4 regions of the Leisingera sp. ABM4_101 genome follow, and region 2 is predicted to be linked to each of the others. Evidence: riboswitches for the same ligand, from Rfam matches in the RefSeq annotation. Region 2 holds a riboswitch; each other region holds the start of a gene.
The links. A riboswitch is a leader RNA that binds a small molecule or an ion and turns the genes downstream of it on or off. The one in region 2 is predicted to bind cobalamin.

Region 1 (4,591 bases), 1.9 Mb from region 2:
CAGGTTGTGGTCGCGGCCTGGGTAGGTGGAGAGGATCAGGGCAAGGCGCTTGTCTGCATTTGGAAGCTTGGCGAGGCGCAGCCAGCCTTCGAGGCGGTCCACAGCCGCCTTGATGCGGTCCGCGTCGGCGCGATGGGCAAAGCGGGAATACTGCAGGTCCGGGTCTTTCTTGCCTGGCGATTTGAAACTGACGACGCCGGCAAAGATGCGTCCGTCGACCTCCGGCAGCACCACATGCATGGCGAGGTCGGCGGGCGACAGCCCGCGGTCGGCCTCGGCCCAGTCCTTCTTGCGGGCGGTGGAGAGGGCGACCTGGAACACCGGGCAGCCGGTGGCGGAGAGCGGCGAGGCGCTGCCGTCTGTTCCTTGCGCTGAAAAGGCGGTGGCGTTGATGATGGCGGCGGGGGCCAGCTGCGGGAGTTTCTTGCGCAGCCAGTCCGCGGCAGAAGGCGCCTTGAGGCTGGCGGCAAAGGCGCCATAAGCGGCATAGCCGCGGGCGCGCAGTTCCGCGATCAGCGCATCCACCGGGGCGGTGTCGGCGGCGGTGAGGTAGGAGCGGTAGAAGCTCACCAGCACCAGCGGTTTGTCCTGCGGCGGCAGGTCGGCGAGCACGCCCTTGGCCGGGTCGTAGAAGCCGTGTTCCGGTGTCGTCTTGAGGCCGAGGACGGGGCCGGCGTAAAGCCCTGCAGCCAGCGACAGCTGGGCAAGTGCTGCCTGGGCCGCAACCGCACCGCCGGCGTCGCACAGGGATTGCAGGCGGCGCAGAGTGGAGACGGGCAGGGTGGACAGCTCATCAAGCCGCGCATCTTCGCGCCCGTCAGCGGGCAGGATCGCCAGCGCAATACCCTTGCGGCGGGCGAGGTCCTGCAGGGTGGCAAGCCCGTAGGACCAGTAACTTTCGCCGCCGATCAGGCGGACGAGGACGCCCTTGGCGCCCTCCAGTGTCTGTTCTGCATACACGTCGACCGACAGCGGGTGCTTGAGCGCCACCATGTTGGCGAGGCGCAAGCTGGGCAACTTGCCGCCCGCGCGGTGCCAGCCCGCCGCAAAGGCGCCGAGGTCGCTGTCGGAAAACGACAGCACCACAAGGTCCGCAGGCGTCTGCCCAAGGTCCTGCGGGGTATCGGTCTCGTCAAGGCCGTGGCTTTCGCGGAAGACGACGTGCATCAGATTTTGCCTTTCCCAGCCAGCAAAATGGAGTCCCGGGGCGCAAGCCCCGGATCGCGCCCGACCCGCCCCCATGGGCGGGCGCGATTGCGCCCACCCCGGGACGGGCGCGATCCTTTCCGCTCATGAAAATTGCGGGTCAAGAGCATGCTTCAGGCCCCCAGCTCGGCGCGGATGGCCTGTTCGTCGATGTCGTCATGCTCGGCGATGACCACCAGGGCGGTCTTGCGCGGCTGCGCGCCCCAGGGCTGGTCGTATTGGGCACGCAGGCGCTCGCCCACGGCCTGCACAAGCATCCGCATCGGTTTCCCCTCCACCGCGACATAGCCTTTGACGCGCAGGATATTGCGCTCGCGGGCGAGTTTCACGATGGCATTTTGCAGCGCTTCTGGATCGGAGACTTCGCCCATTTCGACAACGATGCTTTCAAAATCGTCATGCTCGTGGTCGTGATGGCCGTCGTGGTGGCTGGGGCGGGCGTCCAGATCGTCCTCGGCAGCCGCCTCGAGCCCTAGGATGATGCGCGGGTCGATGACGCCTTCGCTCATCGGCAGGATCGGCAGCTTGCGCGGCGCCTCGGCCTCGATCACGGCGCGGGCCTTCTCGACGCCTTCGTCGCCGGCCAGGTCGGCCTTGGACAGGAGCACGATGTCGGCGCAGGAGACCTGGTCTTCGAAGACTTCGCTGAGCGGAGTTTCGTGGTCCAGGCTCTCATCTGCTTCGCGCTGGGCGGCAACCGCGTCCAGATCGGGGGCGAACTGGCCTTTGGCAACGGCCTCTGCATCGGCCAGCGCAATCACGCCGTCAACGGTGATGCGCGAGCGGATCGCGGGCCAGTCAAACGCTTTCAGCAGCGGTTTGGGCAGGGCCAGGCCGGAGGTTTCGATCACGATGTGATCCGGCTTTTCCGGCAGGTCCATCAGCTGCTCGATGGTGGGGATGAAGTCATCGGCCACGGTGCAGCAGATGCAGCCGTTGGCCAGTTCCATGATGTTCTCGGCCGGGCAGTTCTCATCGGCGCAGGACTTCAGGATGTCGCCGTCGACACCGGCGGTGCCGAATTCGTTCACCACAACCGCCAGGCGCTTGCCCTGCGGGTTCTGCATCAGGTGGCGGATCAGGGTGGTCTTGCCTGCACCGAGGAAGCCGGTGATAACGGTGACGGGGATCTTGTTGAGATCGCTCATGATTACTCCTCGGAAGGGAAGGCGGCCGGCGGGATGCGGGCAACGGATTGTTTGCGGAATGCGGTGGGGCGCTCGCGCCAAGGCACAAGGCCGTCGGTTGTGGCGGCATAGGCGGCTGTGCCTGCCAGGATCTCAGGGATATGCTCTTCCGGGTCCATGTCGCCGTAGACATAGCTCCAGCGTTCCTCGCCGCCGGTCAGCAGCACGGTGCAGCTTCGCGAACAGGCCGACAGGCATTTGACGCCGCGCAGCGTTACGCCCTCGGGCATGCCGGCCTCTTTCAGCGCATCATGCAGCAGGGTGCCGGGGCGGGTTGCCTCGGGATCGGCGCCTTCGTTGCGGCACGTGAGGCACACGGTCAGCGTGACCGGTCCCGGTTTGCTGGCGGGGGTGCCCGCCTGATCGTCAGCCATCAGCGCGTCTCCTGTCGCGGCAGGGCTTGCGGGATGGCCGAAAAGGAACTGTCTCGTGCCAGCCCCTCACCCGGTCGCAGAACACCCCGTCTGCCCGTTGATCTCTCTCCTGCTGGCAGGTCTCCCGGCTTGCGGATGCCAAGGCGTTCGCCTTGCCGGCCATCCTGCCTTCCCGGGATATCTCCCAGTGGCATGGCGGCCTCATCCGGTCACGGTCGCGGGGGCGGCTGTGCTTCAGCCTGAGCAGGCCTTCACATTCCCTCTTCGCCTGTTTTCACAGGAACCAGCGGAACCCCCTTGCGCTATGGCGGGCTTCTTTGTCAAGACATGGGGTCAAACAGCTGGAGAGCCCCTATGAGCGAAAAGTCTGAAACCGGCATTTCAGAAGAAGAAGCCGCCCGTCACGCCTCGAAGATGGCTAAGAAGAAGGCGGCGCGTGACCGGATGATGAAGACCAAGGAGGGCGAGAAGGGACTGATCATCGTCCACACCGGGCCGGGCAAGGGCAAATCCTCGTCGGGGTTCGGGATGATCATGCGCTGCATCGCCCATGGGATGCCGTCTGCGGTGGTGCAGTTCATCAAGGGCGCCTGGCAGACCGGCGAGCGCACTCTGATCGAGGAGAACTTCAGCGATCTGTGCCAGTTCTACGCGATGGGCGAGGGGTTCACCTGGGAGACCCAGGACAAGGCGCGCGACATCGCTGCCGCCCAGAAGGGCTGGGAGAAGGCCAAGGAGATGATCCTGGACGAGCGCAACACCATGGTGCTCTTGGATGAGATCAACATCGCGCTGCGCTATGAATACCTGGACCTGGAGGAGGTGCTGGAGTTCCTGGTGGAGCAGAAACCGCCGATGACCCATGTGGTGCTGACGGGGCGCAACGCCAAGGAGGAGCTGATCGAGATCGCCGATCTGGTGACCGAGATGGGCCAGATCAAGCACCCGTTCCGCGCCGGGGTGAAGGCGCAGAAGGGTGTGGAGTTTTAATCTCTTACAGGCGGCAAAAGGCGGCGAAAGGCGGCAAATCCGATCGGGCCTGAGGTTTTGCGCTTTGCTTTGCAAATCGCCGGGGGGCGGGGGCGCTGCCTGCGGCAGCGCCCCCGCCCGGCCCAACGCTTTTCAGGGAACCTCTGGTTCCTTGAAAAGGGGCGGGAGTGCCCCCCCCCGTGTCTTGATGCCCCGCCTGCCTCCGCGCTTAAGCCCCTCCGCGCTTAAGCCGCCAGCCTCGCGGCTTTCTCGCTGATATAGGCATCCACCGCGGCGCGCTGCGCCTTATCCAGGCGCAGGCCCAGCTTGGTGCGGCGCCACAAATAGTCGTCGCCTGCGCGCACCCATTCGCGGGCAATTGCCCAGTCAAGCTCGCGGGCAGTGATGGTGGCGCCAAAGTCCCGGCCCAGATCACCGGCGGACTTGGCATCGCCCAGCACCTCCCAGGCCTCCAGCCCGTAAGCGCGGATCAGCCGGGCCGCCCAATAGGGCGTCAGGAAAGGGTATTCCTTGGCGAGCCGGGTTTTCAGCTTTTCCACATCCTCCACCGGGAAATCACCGCCTGGCAGGGCCGCGCCTGCGGTCCAGTCCGCGGGCAGCTGCGGGAAGACTTCACCGATCTTCGCCAGCGCCGCCTCGGCCAGCTTGCGGTAGGTGGTGATCTTACCGCCAAAGACATTCAAGAGCGGCGCCTGCGCCTGATCCAGTGTCAGCACATACTCGCGGGTCGCCGCAGTGGCGGAGCTGGCGCCGTCGTCATAGAGCGGGCGGACACCGGAATAAGTCCAGGCAATATCCTCGCGGCGCAGCGGCTGCTCGAAATATTGCGACGCG
Region 2 (4,591 bases):
GCTTGCGGGCGGTTGCCCATGCGGCGCGCTATGGCGCCATGCGGGAGAGAATGGATCCCGAAGCGATGCTCCTGTGTGCTGAGGACTGCCCGGCCTATCAGCCTGGCAGGACGCTGAGTGAAGCGGAGGCGAAAACCCGTCTCGCCGAAGCGGGATTGGACGTGCCGCGCCAGTGGGTTGTACTTGGTCCGGACAACCTGGTGGAAATCCCCTGCACCTGCGCGGTGAAAGCCATCGTGCCGGGGCTGTTGCACAAGACAGAGGCGGGCGCTGTGGCTTTGAACATCGCGCCGGAAGACCTGCCTGCTGCAATCAGTACCATGGCAGAACGCCTCGCTGAACAAAGGCTTGTGGCGGAAGGCTTCTTGATCGAGGAAATGATACAGGATCCAGTCGGAGAGCTGCTGGCTGGCATCCGCCATGTGCCGGACATCGGCCTCACCCTGACGCTGGCCGTTGGCGGCATCGCGGTGGAGCTGATGCAGGACACCGCCACCCTGATCCTGCCCGCACCGCGTGCGGATATCGAAACGGCTTTGCGGGGCCTGAAGCTGGCGCCGCTGATCCTCGGCTACCGGGGACGGCCTGAGGTAGACCTCGCCGCAACGCTGGACGCCATCGAGGCGCTTTGCGCCTTTGCTGCCGATCACCCTGAAATTGCAGAGCTGGAAGTGAACCCGCTGCTGCTCACCCAAACCCGCGCGGTGGTTGCCGACGCGGTCCTGACCCTGAAAGGCTGAGCCATGACCGACTACACCCATCTGATCTACGAGGTCGACGCCGACCATATCTGCTGGCTGACCCTGAACCGGCCGGAAAAGCTGAATGCGATGAACCTGAAACTCATTGCCGAACTGCAAGCCGGGCTGGAGCGCGCCGATGCCGATGACGATGTCAATGTGATCGTGATCCAGGGCGCCGGCCGCGGCTTCTGCGCCGGGCATGATCTGGATGAAGACGCGGAGGAGGACCGGACCTCGATTTATGAATACCGCGCCCATTACTTCAAGCAGTTCGAGGAATTCACAACCCCCTGGCGAGTGACCAAGCCGGTCATTGCCAGCGTCAATTCCATCGCCATCGGCAAGGGGTTTGAACTCAGCCTGTTCTGCGACATCACCATCGCCTCTGATGATACCCGCATTGGTTATAACGAGGTGCGATACGGCATCTCCGGCCACTGCATGTTCCTGCCCTGGCTGGTGAATATGAAAACTGCCAAGGACCTGCTGCTGACGGGCCGTGAACTGACCGCGGCGGAAGCCAAGGAAATGGGGCTGATCACTGATGTGGTGCCGCTGGAACAGCTGAAAGAGGCCACCCGCAAGAAGGCGCTGCTGATGGCCCGGATGCCGCGCGAGATGCAGTGGATGCACAAGATGTACCTGAACCGTGTCTATGAGATGCAGGGCCTGCGCACAGCCACGGACTATTACCTGGAGCAGGTTGCAATCATGGGCGCCCAGCCGGTCCCGGAATATGAAGCGTTTTCCAAATCGACGATCGAGAAGGGCCTGAAGGCTACGCTGAAAGAGGCCAATGCCCGCTATGAAGGGCTGGACTGAAAGCGGATCAGAGGGGCAGCCGGGCGGCGGCGGCGGGGTAGGCCGCGGTTTTAGAGCGGGAGTTGGGAGAGATCCGGCCAAGTGACTGTAACGCTGGGGATCAGGGTGCCGAAAACATCCAATTCCAGCGTGCCGGTCTCCTGGCCGTTCAGCCCTGCATAAAACGCCCGTGCCCGCTGATTGGATTGAAACACAGTCAGGGACAGGCTGCGCTGGTCCTTGGAAAGCAACTGTTGCACCGCGGCCCGGAACAGGCTGCTGCCAGCACCTGACCCCTGTGCCGCCGGAGAGACATGCAGATTGTCCAGATAGGGTTCCGGCCGGCACCAGACGGCGCAAAAACCAAGCAGCCCGGCGGGGTGTCCGGCGTGTTCCGCGATCAAAAGAATATCCCCCGGTTCCGGCCGGTAAGCCTGCCATTTGCGCAAAAGCTGGCTGCTAATCTCCCCGTGCAGCCGCGCCTGCGGGAAATCACCGGCATAGGCGGACTGCCAGCTCTCTGTATGCAAGGCAGCGATTTGCGGCAGGTCAGCTGCCGCAGCGGAACGGATATGGAGACGGGGCCGGGTCATACGGCTCACAGGATACCAATAAGATCGCATCACTCAATGGCCGGTAGACGCCACCGGGGGCGAAGATGTTTTGCCCGCAGGATTGTGGCAGGGACCGCAACTTTTTCTTGCCGCAACGGAAGCGATGCGCTACGGGCGATTTACCGGTCCCGAAAGGGCTAAGAGGGAATCCGCGGCGCCAACCGGCGCCAAACGGAACTGCCCCCGCAACTGTAGGCGGCGAGTGCTGCGCCATGATGTCACTGGACCTCAACGGCCCGGGAAGACGGCGCAGGCAATGACCCGCCAGTCAGGAGACCTGCCGGTGAAAACTGAAGCACACCGGACGGGGTTGTCCGGGGAGGTTGCCGGTAAGATGCGCCGCCGCTGGACGGTGACGCGATGGGGGGCTGACCTCCTGCCTTAGCGGTCAATACCCTTTCACCCGTTCTCCGGTCATTGACACATGGAGATCGAAATCATGTTTCTGCGTTCCGGCCTGATGGGCCTTTCTTTCGTTGCTGCTGCACAGGCTGCCGCCGCCAGCGAAAACTTTCCGCTGACCATTCAGAACTGCGGCGAGACCGTCACATTCGAGGCGCCGGTTGCCTCCTCCGTGACCGTCGGCCAGGCCGCCACCGAAGTGCTTTATGCGCTGGGCCTGGGCGAAAAGGTGCTGGGCACCTCGGTCTGGTTCAACGATGTGCTGCCCGAATATGCTGAGCTGAACGACAAGGTCGAACGCCTGGCAGACAACGACCCGAGCTTTGAAAGCGTGGTGGCCAAGCGCCCCGGTCTGGTCGCGGCACAGTATGAATGGCATGTCGGCCCCGAAGGTATCGTTGCCAAGCGCGAGCAGTTCCATGACCTCGGCATCCCGACCTATGTGATGCCCGCGGATTGCGTCGGCAAAGACAACACCACCGGCGGTGACGGCACGAGGACCCAGATGTTCACCACCGAGAGCCTTTACCAGGGCATCGAGGAACTGGCGGCGATCTTTGGCGAGGCTGAAAAGGGCGCAGAACTGGTTGCCGACTACAAGGCGCGCGAAGCCGCTGCTGTTGCCAAGGCGCAGGAGGTTGCACTGGACGGCGCCTCTGCCGTGTTCTGGTTCTCTTCGCCGGAAATGGAGAGCGATCCATTTGTGGCCGGCCAGAAGGGCGCGCCGGGCTACATGATGCAGCAGCTGGGCCTGAAGAACGTCATCGAAACGGACGAGGAATGGCCGACCGTTGGCTGGGAAACCATCGCCAAGGCGAACCCGACGGTGATCGTGATTGCCCGCATGGACCGCCGCCGCTTTGCCGCGGATGACTACGAGAAAAAGCTGGACTTCCTGCGCAATGACCCGGTCGCCAGCCAGATGGACGCGGTCAAGAACAACCGTATCGTGGTGATGGATGCCCAGGCCATGGATGCCACCATCCGCGCGATCCCGGCGCTGGAGGACCTGGCAGCTGAACTCAGCGCGATCGGCAACGGCGAATGAGCGCAGCCGCCGCACTAGCGTGGCAAAGCGTCCGGGGCGCTTGCCTGGCTTTGCCGGTGCTGGCTGCGGCGGTTCTGGCAGGCGCAATGATCGGCGAGACCGCGCTTGCGCCTGACCTTGTCCTGTCGGTTCTGGCCAACAAGCTGGCGGGTGCTGGGCTGCCGGTGGATCCGGTGGATCAGGGCATCATCTGGAGCTACCGGCTGCCGCGGGCGCTGGTGGCTGCGGCCTGCGGGGCAGCTCTGGCGGTGACGGGCGTGGTTCTGCAGGCGCTGCTGCGCAACGCGCTGGCAGACCCCTACATCCTCGGTATTTCAGCCGGTGCCTCTACGGGGGCGGTTGCGGTCACCATCGCGGGGCTGGGCGGCGGTGCACTGTCGCTGCCCTTTGGCGCCTTCAACGGCGCATTGCTGGCCTTTGGATTTGTGGCCATCCTGGCGCGGGCGGCCGGGGCAGGGGGCAGCCGCGCGGCTGCAGCGCAGATCGTGCTGGCGGGCATAGCAGGCTCGCAGCTGTTCAATGCGCTCACCGCCTTCATCATTGCCAAATCCGCCAATGCCGATCAGGCCCGCGGCATCATGTTCTGGCTGATGGGCAACCTCAGCGGCGTGCGCTGGCCGGATGTGTGGCTGGCGGTGCCGTTGGCGCTGGCGGGCTGGATGATCTGCCGGTTCCATGCCCGGGCGCTCGACGCCTTCACCTTTGGCAGCGATTCGGCCGCGTCGCTCGGCATTCCCGTCCGCAGGGTGCAGGTGGTGCTGATCTTTGCCACCGCGCTGATGACCGCGGTGATGGTGTCGATTGTCGGCTCCATCGGCTTTGTAGGCCTTGTGATCCCACATGCGGCACGGTTTCTGGCAGGCCCCAGCCACCGCAGGCTGATGCCGGCTGCGGCGCTGACGGGCGCTGTTTTTCTGATAGCTGCCGACATCGTGTCCCGCATCATCATCCCCGGCCAGGTGCTGCCCATCGGGGTTGTCACT
Region 3 (4,591 bases), 320 kb from region 2:
GCGGCGTCGCGGATCTCGGCAATGGTTGCGGCATCGCCGTCCGGCGCTATGGAGACCACCCAGCGGGCGCCGGTCCAGTTCTGCAGCGCAGAGCCAAGCCGGGCGGCAAGGTCGCGCGGCGCCTGTGCTGACGGGGTGAATTCGATCCGCCCTGGCTGGTAGGAGACCAGCCGCACGCCGGTTTCGACCTCGACCAGCAGTTTCACGTCGCGGTTGGTGCGGATCAGTTCGACCACATGCTCGAACGACGGGTAGCGGGCGAGGGCAGAGCTGACCTGCGGCGCCAGCGCGGCCACCGTGCCGCCGCTGCCATGGGCCACCGGTGCGCCACCGGGCGCGCCGCCTGCCGGGCCGCCTTGCGGCGCAGCACCGCCAAGCGCCGGGGCGCCCATGCCCTGCATCGGCACACCGCCGCCGGGGCCGCCGGGACCGGGCGGCGGCGGGGGGGGTGTGTCCTGCAGCTTGCGGATCAGCTCCTCAGGCGAGGGCAGGTCGGCCACATGGGTCAGGCGGATCACCGCCATCTCTGCGGCCATCATCGCGTTTGGCGCAGCGGCCACTTCCTCCAGCGCCTTCAAGAGCATCTGCCACATGCGGGTCAGCACCCGCATTGCCAGCGCATCCGCCATCGCTTTGCCGCGGGCGCGCTCATCGGGGCTGACGGTGGGGTCCTCAGCCGCGTCGGGCGTGATCTTCACCACCGAAACCCAATGGGTGATCTCGGCCAGATCGCGCAGCACCGCCAGCGGGTCGGCGCCCTCGGCATACTGGCCGCTGAGTTCGGTCAGGGCGGCGGCCGCATCGCCGCGCAGGATCATATCCATCAGGTCCAGCACCCGGCCGCGGTCGGCAAGGCCCAGCATGGCGCGGACCTGATCGGCTGTGGTTTCACCAGCACCATGGGAAATCGCCTGATCCAGCAGCGAGGTTGCATCCCGCGCGGAGCCTTCGGCGGCGCGGGTGATGAGGGCCAGCGCGTCCTCGGCAATCTCGGCACTTTCAGCCGTGGCGATCTTGCGCAGGAGGGCAATCATCACCTCCGGTTCGATCCGGCGCAGGTCGAAGCGCTGGCAGCGCGACAGCACCGTCACCGGCACCTTGCGGATCTCGGTGGTGGCGAAGATGAATTTCACATGCGCCGGCGGCTCCTCCAGTGTCTTCAGCAGCGCGTTGAAGGCGGAGGTCGACAGCATGTGGACCTCGTCGATGATGTAGATCTTGTAACGGGCCGAGGCCGCGCGGTATTGCACCGAGTTGATGATTTCGCGGATGTCATTCACACCGGTGCGCGAGGCCGCGTCCATCTCCATCACGTCGACATGGCGGCCTTCCATGATCGCCACGCAATGCTCGCATTTGCCGCAAGGGTCGGTGGTGGGGCCGCCCTGGCCGTCCTCGCCCACGCAGTTCATGCCCTTGGCGATGATCCGCGCGGTGGTGGTTTTCCCGGTGCCGCGGATGCCGGTCATGATGAAGGCCTGGGCGATACGGTCAGCGGCAAAGGCGTTTTTCAGGGTGCGCACCATGGCGTCCTGCCCCACCAGATCGGCAAAGGTTTCGGGCCGGTATTTGCGGGCCAGAACCTGGTATTGCGATTGGGTGGTGCCGCTGGGAATGTCGTTCATGGTGTCTCGTGCCGGATTCGGTGTGCGGGGGTCCCGCGTTCCGCGCAGGGTATTGAAGCGCAGCCGGTTCGTCCACCGCAGAAGGCAGTAAAGCCAGGGCTGCAAAAGCGCTTTGGCTTTCTGCGGTTAGCGGCTAGTCTGGAGGGAAGGGGGAAATGCGGGGGAAGTGCAGGGGCGCGGCGTCCAGGGAGGCGGTATGCAAACTGAAGACACTTCAAAGCCAGCGGTGCAGGAGACTGCCGCGCTGGCCGGCCTGACCATCCACGCGCTGTCAGCGGGCGGCGGCATTCTGGCGCTGTGCCGGCTGCCGGGCGGCGCCGGCGATTACCGCAGCGACCTGATCCAGATCTATCAATGGAAGCCGGGGCTGGTGATCTCGATGACCACCGAGGCTGAGCATGTGGCCGCCGGAGTGCCGCGGCTGGGCGTCGACATCCAAAGCATGGCCTGCCGCTGGCTGCATTTGCCGGTGCCGGATTTCCAGGTGCCGCCACCGGCAGTGAATGAAAAATGGGCCGCCGCCAGCCAGTCGGCGCGGCAGGCGCTGGCAGGCGGCGGCCGGGTTCTGGTGCATTGCAAGGGCGGCTGCGGGCGCTCCGGCATGGCGGTGCTGCGGCTGATGATCGACTGCGGCGAGGACCCGGTCCAGGCGCTGGCGCGGCTGCGCTCGGTGCGGCCCTGTGCGGTGGAGACCGAGGCGCAGCTGGATTGGGCCTGCGCGGGGCAGGGTGTCAAACACTGAGGGCAGCGCCTGACCCTGGGTGGGTGCGAAGCGTCCTCCCGTTTTGCCGGAGGCAAACCTTTGGTTTGACGGGGAGGGGCGGACGCTGCCCGGCGGTGCCGCCGGGCGGATCACTCGCAGTCTGGAATTCTTATAGCGCCAGCATTTGCTCTGCCTGATGCGCCTCTGCCGTTTTCGGCAGCGCCTCCATCAGCGCGCAGGGGCGGGCATCCAGTTGCGAGGCGGCAAAGCCGGTGCCGTCGCGGCTGAGGATCGCATCGGCGAACCGGTCCAGGCCCTCGCGCGGGGCCTCTTCCCCGACACCGCAGAACAGCCGGATCCGGTCATGGCTGGCTACGAACTGCGCCGGGCAGTTGCGCGGGCAGCCGTCCAGCGCGCTGGTGCCGGTGATTTCAAAATCCTCCTGGGTCAGCGGCTTGGCCTTGGTCATCGCCTCGGCCAGCTTGGCGATCATCCGCTCTGCCGCGGGGCAGGGTTTCCCGAGGTATTTGCAATCCGTTGCCGCATAGAAATGCGTCTGGTCCGTCCACATCATGTTTGCGCCCTCCGCGCGTGGTGCGGGGAGTTCTGGGGACAAGAGACCGGATGAGAAAGCGGAAAGCCCCGCGGTGCCATCAGACCCTGTCCGGACACCCCGCCCGGGTTCGAGTTTCATATCCGATGGCAGGTCTCCTGACTTGCGGGTCGCAGCTTTCCCGATCCTTCCCGGCCTCTTTGAGGGCCAGTGGCTCTATCGGGGTCGCTCGCCGCTTACAGTTGCGGGGGCAGTCGCGGAATTGGCCTTGCGCAGGGCGGGGCCGCACCGTGTTCCCTTTTCATCCCGGACACAAGATTCTGTGGCGCGGGAACCATCGGCACAATCGGTAGCGGTTGGATCCCTGAGTTGTCAATCGTTTTTCTGCAGCTGCATTGGGTTTGGCTGGGGTCTGTGCATCTGCAGGTGCAGCCCCCGGATCACATCCGAATCGCGCCGCACCCGGGCCAGCTGCCAGCCGCCTTGCAGCAGGATATAGAAATTCTCGGCAGCGGCGCGGGCCTCAGCCTCAGGCAGGCCCAGGCGCCGGGCATGGGCTGCGGTCCCGGTGATCCAGCCCTCGAACAGCTTGGCGGCGTGCTGGTGGAAAGCCTCGTTCTCCGGCCCTTCGAACAGGGTGGCAGAGACCGGGCAGCCGCTCCATTTGCCCTGTTTGTCGAACAGTTTCGCCAGCTTGTAGCAGACCGTCTTGGCGCCGTCCTGAAAGGTCGGCGCAGGGGTGAAGGAAGCGTCGATCAGTGCTTGCATCTGCTCTGATGCCCAGTCCGCTGCGGCCAGCGCAAGGTCCGATTTGCCGTTTGGGAAATGGTGGTAGAGCGAGCCCTTGGGCGCCTCCGCCGCGGCCAGCAATTCTGCCAGGCCGGTGCCGCTGTAGCCCTTGTTGCGGAACAGCCCGGCAGCCGCGCGCAGCAGCCGCTCGCGGGTGGGGACGGGGCCGTCCGGGGCGGCAGAAGGTGTCGTCACGTCAGTCATGACGGCAGGTTGACAGCATTAGACCGATTGGTCCAGAGGTGGAGTGGACCAATTGGTCTAGGAGGGTGCCATGCTCGACAGCCATGCAGAACAGACGGCAGATATCCGGGTGCAAGAGCTGCGCTTTGCCGCTGGTGAGGCGGTGCTGGCCGGGCGGCTGTATCACCCGGCGGGACCGGCCCGGGCAGCGGTGGTGCTGAATGGCGCAACCGGGGTGCCGCAGGGCTATTACCGGCATTTCGCGCGCTGGCTGGCGGCAGAGCGGCAGATGGCTTGCCTCACTTTTGATTACCGGGACTTTGGGGCCTCGGCGCGTATGCACCCGCGCCGGTCACAGGCCACCATGGCCGAGTGGGCGCTGGCGGATCAGCCAGCGGCCAGCAAAGAAATGCAGCGGCACTATGCGGGTGTGCCGTTGCTGGTGATTGGCCATTCGCTGGGGGCAATGCTGATGCCCCTGCAGGATGGCCTGACGGACGTCGCCCGCATGATCGTGGTCGCGGGCGGCTTGGTGCATCACCACGATCATCCCTGGCCCTACCGCGCGCTGGCGCTGGCCTTCTGGTTCGGCCATGTGCCGCCGCTGGTCCGTGCCTTGGGCTATCTGCCCGGGCGCGCGGTGGGGTTCGGGGCCGACTTGCCGGCCGGTGTCTACTGGCAATGGCGGCGCTGGTGCACCACGCCGGGCAGCTACCTGCCGGAAACCGGCACCACGCT
Region 4 (4,591 bases), 540 kb from region 2:
CCTTCTGGTGGTGCTGACCGTGGTCTATGCCGCGGTGTCGCTCTACTCGCGCGAGATGCGGCGGCTGAAGCTGAAGCGGCGCTGGAAAGAGAAGGGGTTGACCGGCGACCGCGCGGCCTTCATCCAGCGAGGGCTGAAGCAGTACGACAACTCGTTCCGGCGCAAGCTGATCCTGTTGGTCTATATCATCCCGCTGGGGGCGCTGGCGCTCCTGATCTACGTCATTAACTTCATGTGAGGTCCACCCCATGCGTTTCATCAAATGGGCTTTCCTGATTACCTTCTGGGTGCTGTTCGGCGCCTACCTGCATTATACGCTGCCGCAGTATGACGTGGTGCGGATCGTCAATACCTATGAGGAGCGGCAGGAGCTGAACGACTGGACCAGGGTGTTTTGGTCCAAGCCGGACGACCAGTCGGCGCAGCTGATCAACCGGGATGTGCAGTTCATCCAGGCGGTGCGCGCCAACGGCCGCAACATGGTCTACCGTAACGAGGACACCGGCTGGAACTGGCCGCCCTATTTCAAGTTCGACACCGCGAACCTTTATACGGACGCCAATGACAGCATCTCGACCAAGGCGAACCCGGAGTGGGTGGCGGTGATGCATTACGGCTGGCGCAACGAGTTCCTGTCGATCTTCCCCAATGCGGTGACGATCAAGCCGGTGGCGGGGCCGGAGGACAAGCCGACCAATTGGTTCTCGATCATCTTCCTGGTGCTGCTGGCGGCGCTCCTGTGGGCGATTTATGTGCGCTGGCGCCGGTTCCGGCAGGCGCGGATCGACCCGATGATCGAAAGCGCCGAAGACAGCCTGTATGCGGCCGGCGATGCGATTGCCGAGCGCAAGGGGCGGTTCCGGCGCTGGCTGGGTACCTGGAAATCAAAGTGAGAGGGGGTCGCTGGATGGGCGGTTCCGGAAGACACAAGCGGATGCGCGGGCCTGAATGGCCCGCGTTTTTTATTCGATCCGGTCGAGCACCCAGTCCAGTGCCGGGGTGAAGTCGTCATCCGAAAGCGCCCCGCGTGGTGCCGCAGCGGCGGCAAAGGCAAAGCCGTGTGTGTAATCCACCAGCAGGCAGAGTAGGGTGCGGGCCTCTGCGCCGGTCACGCCTGCGGCTGCAATTTCCGCCTCGATGTGCTGCGTCAGCCTTGTCAGGGAGGCGCCGATCAGGGATGGGTTTTCCAGGATGCATTTCGCCAGCTCCGGGTGCCGGGTGACCTGGGCGCAATAGCGGGTCATCAGGCCGCGCAGCCGCAGCTTGGGGGTTGCCTCCTCTGATGGTGCGTCAGCACCTTCGAACGCAATGGCGACGAGAGATGCAATCATCTCGTCCCTGGTGCCGGCGTGGTGGGCAACGGCCATCGGAGTGACGCCAAGCGCCTCTGCCAGTGCCTTGAAGGTGAGGGCCTTGCTGCCGCCCTCATCGAGCAGCTGCTGGGCCTTTTTCAATACATCATCCTTGCTGAGAGCCCGGCTGCCCCGGGGAGGGCGCCCCATGCGCGGGGGCATGGATCAGGCCACCTGGAAGGTGGTCTGGACCATGCCGGTGGGCAGGGTGCGGGAGCTTGCCACCTGGAGGTCGATGTCCCGCTCCAGATTGCCAAACAGCGGGATGCCGCTGCCAATCAGGATCGGAACCGTTGTGATGGTCAGATCTGCGATCAGCCCTTGCCGCAGGAAGGACTGCACCATCCGGCCGCCGTCGATATAGGCGCGTTTCCAGCCCTCTTCCTGCAGTTCCTGCATAAGGTCTGCGGGTGTAGCGGTGCTGAGGCGCACCTTGTCCTTCAGCTCCTCGGGAATGTCCTGTTCGCTCAGGCTGCTGCTGAGGACCACAACCGGTTTGGCGTAGGGCCATGCATCAAACCCCAGCAGGGTGCGGAATGATCCTGTTCCCATGACCAGCCCATCGACGCTGTCCATGAAGGCCGCAAAACCGCCATCGTCATCTTCGGCAACAGGCTGTTTGTAAAGCCAATCCAGCGAGTGGTCCTGGCGGGCCACAAAGCCGTCGAGGCTGGTGGCGATGAAAACGTGGCCGGTGGTCATCTGGTTCTCCTGAGTTGCAATTAATTATACGGCATATAGTTAATCGTGGTTCCAGTTCCAAGTGACCGGCGCATTTTCGGGTGTCCGCGAATCGATTCGCGGCAGCAGGCAACGGGTAAACGCATGAAAGATAAGCGCTTGCCGCAAACAGGCTGGCGAGTGCCGGTTTGAGATTCTGGACATCCCTGTGCGGTTTGGAGCGGCAAACATGCATGTCTTTTTCCGGTTTCGGCGGGTCGGATTTGTTTTCGCCGACCGGCCCGTGATCGGGCATTTTCCATCTCAGCAAGGTGCCGCCTTTCGGGGCGGAGAATTGGGAAGCTGGTGAAACTCCGGCACTGCCCCCGCAACGGTGACCCCGGGTCAGGCCTGGCAAAGACCACTGAGGCGCATGCTTCGGGAAGGTGCCAGGCTCCGCCGCCACGCGGCCCCGGGACAGTCCGGAAACCAGCCTTGCCATGAAAACACGTCAACCGCGGGCGGCGGTCGGGCGGTTGCGGGCGCGTGGCCTGCAATCTCTCTTCCCATGCCTGCACCCAGCCAAGACGCCGCGGGGATGCGGCAAAGGAGAGAAGCAGATGCTTCAGGACAGCGAGATTCTGGCCAAGCTGATGGGCCGGCAGAAAAACTATTCCCTGGAACAGGCGTTCTATACCGATCCGGGGGTTCTGGATCTGGACATGCGCCAGATTTTCTACCGCGAGTGGCTGTTTGCCATTCCGGCCTGCGAGATCCCGAAGGCGGGCAATTACGTGACCCATCAGGTGGGGTCCTACAATGTCATCATCGTGCGCGGCACCGATGGCGAAGTGCGTGCCTTCCACAACGCCTGCCGCCACCGCGGTTCGGTTGTGTGCAAAGCCAAGAAAGGCAATGCGCCGAAACTGGTCTGCCCCTATCACCAGTGGACCTATGAGCTGGATGGCTCGCTGCTGTGGGCGCGCGACATGGGGCCGGATTTCGATGCCTCCAAACACGGGCTGAAGCCGGTGCATTGCCGCGATCTGGCTGGGCTGATCTATATCTGCCTGGCGGATGAGGCGCCGGATTTTGACGCTTTTGCCGCTGTGGCGCGTCCGTATCTGGAACCGCATGACCTGGGTAACGCCAAGGTCGCCTATGAAAGCTCGATCATCGAGAACGGCAACTGGAAGCTGGTCTGGGAGAACAACCGCGAGTGCTATCACTGCGGCGGCAACCACCCCTCGCTGTGCCGGACCTTCCCGGAAGACCCGTCGGTGACCGGCATCGAAGGCGGCGAGACACCGGCGCACCTGCAAAAGCATTTCGACCGGATCGAGGCGGCGGGGGTTCCGTCGGCCTTTACCATCGACGCGCGCGGCCAGCACCGGCTGGCGCGGATGCCGCTGAACGAGGGCGCCGAGAGCTATACCCTGGACGGCAAGGCGGCTGTGGCCAGGAAGCTGGGCCGGGTGCCGTTCGCGGACGCGGGCACCTTGCTGAAGTTCCACTACCCGACCACCTGGAACCACTTCCTGCCGGATCATTCCATCGTGTTCCGTGTGACCCCGATCAGCCCGACTGAGACCGAAGTCACCACCAAATGGCTGGTGCATAAGGACGCGGTCGAGGGGCAGGATTACGACCTGAAGCGCCTCACTGAGGTCTGGATTGCCACCAACGACGAAGACCGCATCGTGGTCGAGGACAATCAGCGCGGCATCAATTCGCCCGCGTATGAGCCCGGTCCGTACTCGGAAGTGCAGGAAAGCGGCGTCATCCAGTTCTCCAACTGGTATGCCGATCATCTGATGCGCGCCCTGACTGGCCGCCACCTGATCGCGGCGGAGTAAGCGCATGGGACTGCAGGCCAATTTCGAGACGCTGGACGAAACCCTGGCGTGGAAGGACGACGAGATGCTGGAATGCGTCTCTGTTGTGCCGGAAGCGCCGAACACCGCCACCTTCAGCTTCCGCGCGCCGTCTGGCGCGTGGTTCAAGTACCAGCCGGGCCAGTTCCTGACGCTGGAGCTGCCGGTGCCGGGGGAGACTGTCTGGCGGACCTACACGATCAGCTCCTCGCCGTCGCGGCCGCTGTCGATTTCGGTGACGGTCAAGGCGCAGGCCGACAGCATCGGCACCCGCTGGATGCTGGACCACCTGAAGCCGGGCATGTTCCTGCGGGCCTCTGGCCCGGCAGGCGTGTTCACCCTGCCCAAGCGGCCGAACGGCAAGTTCCTGTTCATCTCCGCTGGTTCCGGCATCACGCCCAGCCTGTCGATGACGCAGTATCTGTTCGACCGCGGCCAGTCGCCTGACGTCTGCTTCATCAACTGCGCCAAGCGCCCGAGCGAGATCATCGCGCGCCAGCAGCTGGAAAGCATGGCGTCGCGGGTGCCGGGGCTGAAGCTGAACTTCGTGGTTGAGGAAGATGACCCCTATCAGGTCTGGACCGGCTACCGCGGGCAGCTCAACCAGATCATGCTAGGCCTGATTGCCGGCGACTATCTGGAGCGTGAGGTCTACTGCTGCGGCCCGGAGCCGTTCATGCAGGCGGTACGCGACATGCTGATCGG

Region 1: another riboswitch for cobalamin. It lies ahead of ACXAEK_RS20010 (DUF1636 family protein); the one in region 2 lies ahead of ACXAEK_RS10625 (ABC transporter substrate-binding protein).
Region 3: another riboswitch for cobalamin. It lies ahead of ACXAEK_RS09070 (hypothetical protein); the one in region 2 lies ahead of ACXAEK_RS10625 (ABC transporter substrate-binding protein).
Region 4: another riboswitch for cobalamin. It lies ahead of ACXAEK_RS07940 (aromatic ring-hydroxylating oxygenase subunit alpha); the one in region 2 lies ahead of ACXAEK_RS10625 (ABC transporter substrate-binding protein).

The regions. Positions count from the first base shown of each region.
Region 1 covers NZ_JBSWTV010000002.1:3,854,335-3,858,925, reverse strand. Annotated here, with positions in the region: gene cobN (cobaltochelatase subunit CobN) at 1-1,167, opposite strand, end outside; gene cobW (cobalamin biosynthesis protein CobW) at 1,320-2,354, opposite strand; gene ACXAEK_RS20010 (DUF1636 family protein) at 2,357-2,767, opposite strand; cobalamin riboswitch at 2,865-3,070, opposite strand; gene cobO (cob(I)yrinic acid a,c-diamide adenosyltransferase) at 3,122-3,757, shown strand; gene glpD (glycerol-3-phosphate dehydrogenase) at 3,982-4,591, opposite strand, start outside.
Region 2 covers NZ_JBSWTV010000002.1:1,958,644-1,963,234, forward strand. Annotated here, with positions in the region: gene ACXAEK_RS10610 (acetate--CoA ligase family protein) at 1-740, shown strand, start outside; gene ACXAEK_RS10615 (enoyl-CoA hydratase/isomerase family protein) at 744-1,565, shown strand; gene ACXAEK_RS10620 (N-acetyltransferase family protein) at 1,616-2,137, opposite strand; cobalamin riboswitch at 2,265-2,457, shown strand; gene ACXAEK_RS10625 (ABC transporter substrate-binding protein) at 2,598-3,608, shown strand; gene ACXAEK_RS10630 (FecCD family ABC transporter permease) at 3,605-4,591, shown strand, end outside.
Region 3 covers NZ_JBSWTV010000002.1:1,641,636-1,646,226, forward strand. Annotated here, with positions in the region: gene ACXAEK_RS09060 (DNA polymerase III subunit gamma/tau) at 1-1,625, opposite strand, end outside; gene ACXAEK_RS09065 (protein-tyrosine phosphatase family protein) at 1,822-2,367, shown strand; gene ACXAEK_RS09070 (hypothetical protein) at 2,498-2,902, opposite strand; cobalamin riboswitch at 3,013-3,235, opposite strand; gene ACXAEK_RS09075 (TetR/AcrR family transcriptional regulator) at 3,254-3,874, opposite strand; gene ACXAEK_RS09080 (alpha/beta hydrolase family protein) at 3,945-4,591, shown strand, end outside.
Region 4 covers NZ_JBSWTV010000002.1:1,414,119-1,418,709, forward strand. Annotated here, with positions in the region: gene ACXAEK_RS07920 (hypothetical protein) at 1-238, shown strand, start outside; gene ACXAEK_RS07925 (DUF1523 family protein) at 249-893, shown strand; gene ACXAEK_RS07930 (TetR/AcrR family transcriptional regulator) at 963-1,454, opposite strand; gene ACXAEK_RS07935 (dihydrofolate reductase family protein) at 1,518-2,054, opposite strand; cobalamin riboswitch at 2,326-2,524, shown strand; gene ACXAEK_RS07940 (aromatic ring-hydroxylating oxygenase subunit alpha) at 2,633-3,868, shown strand; gene ACXAEK_RS07945 (FAD-binding oxidoreductase) at 3,873-4,591, shown strand, end outside.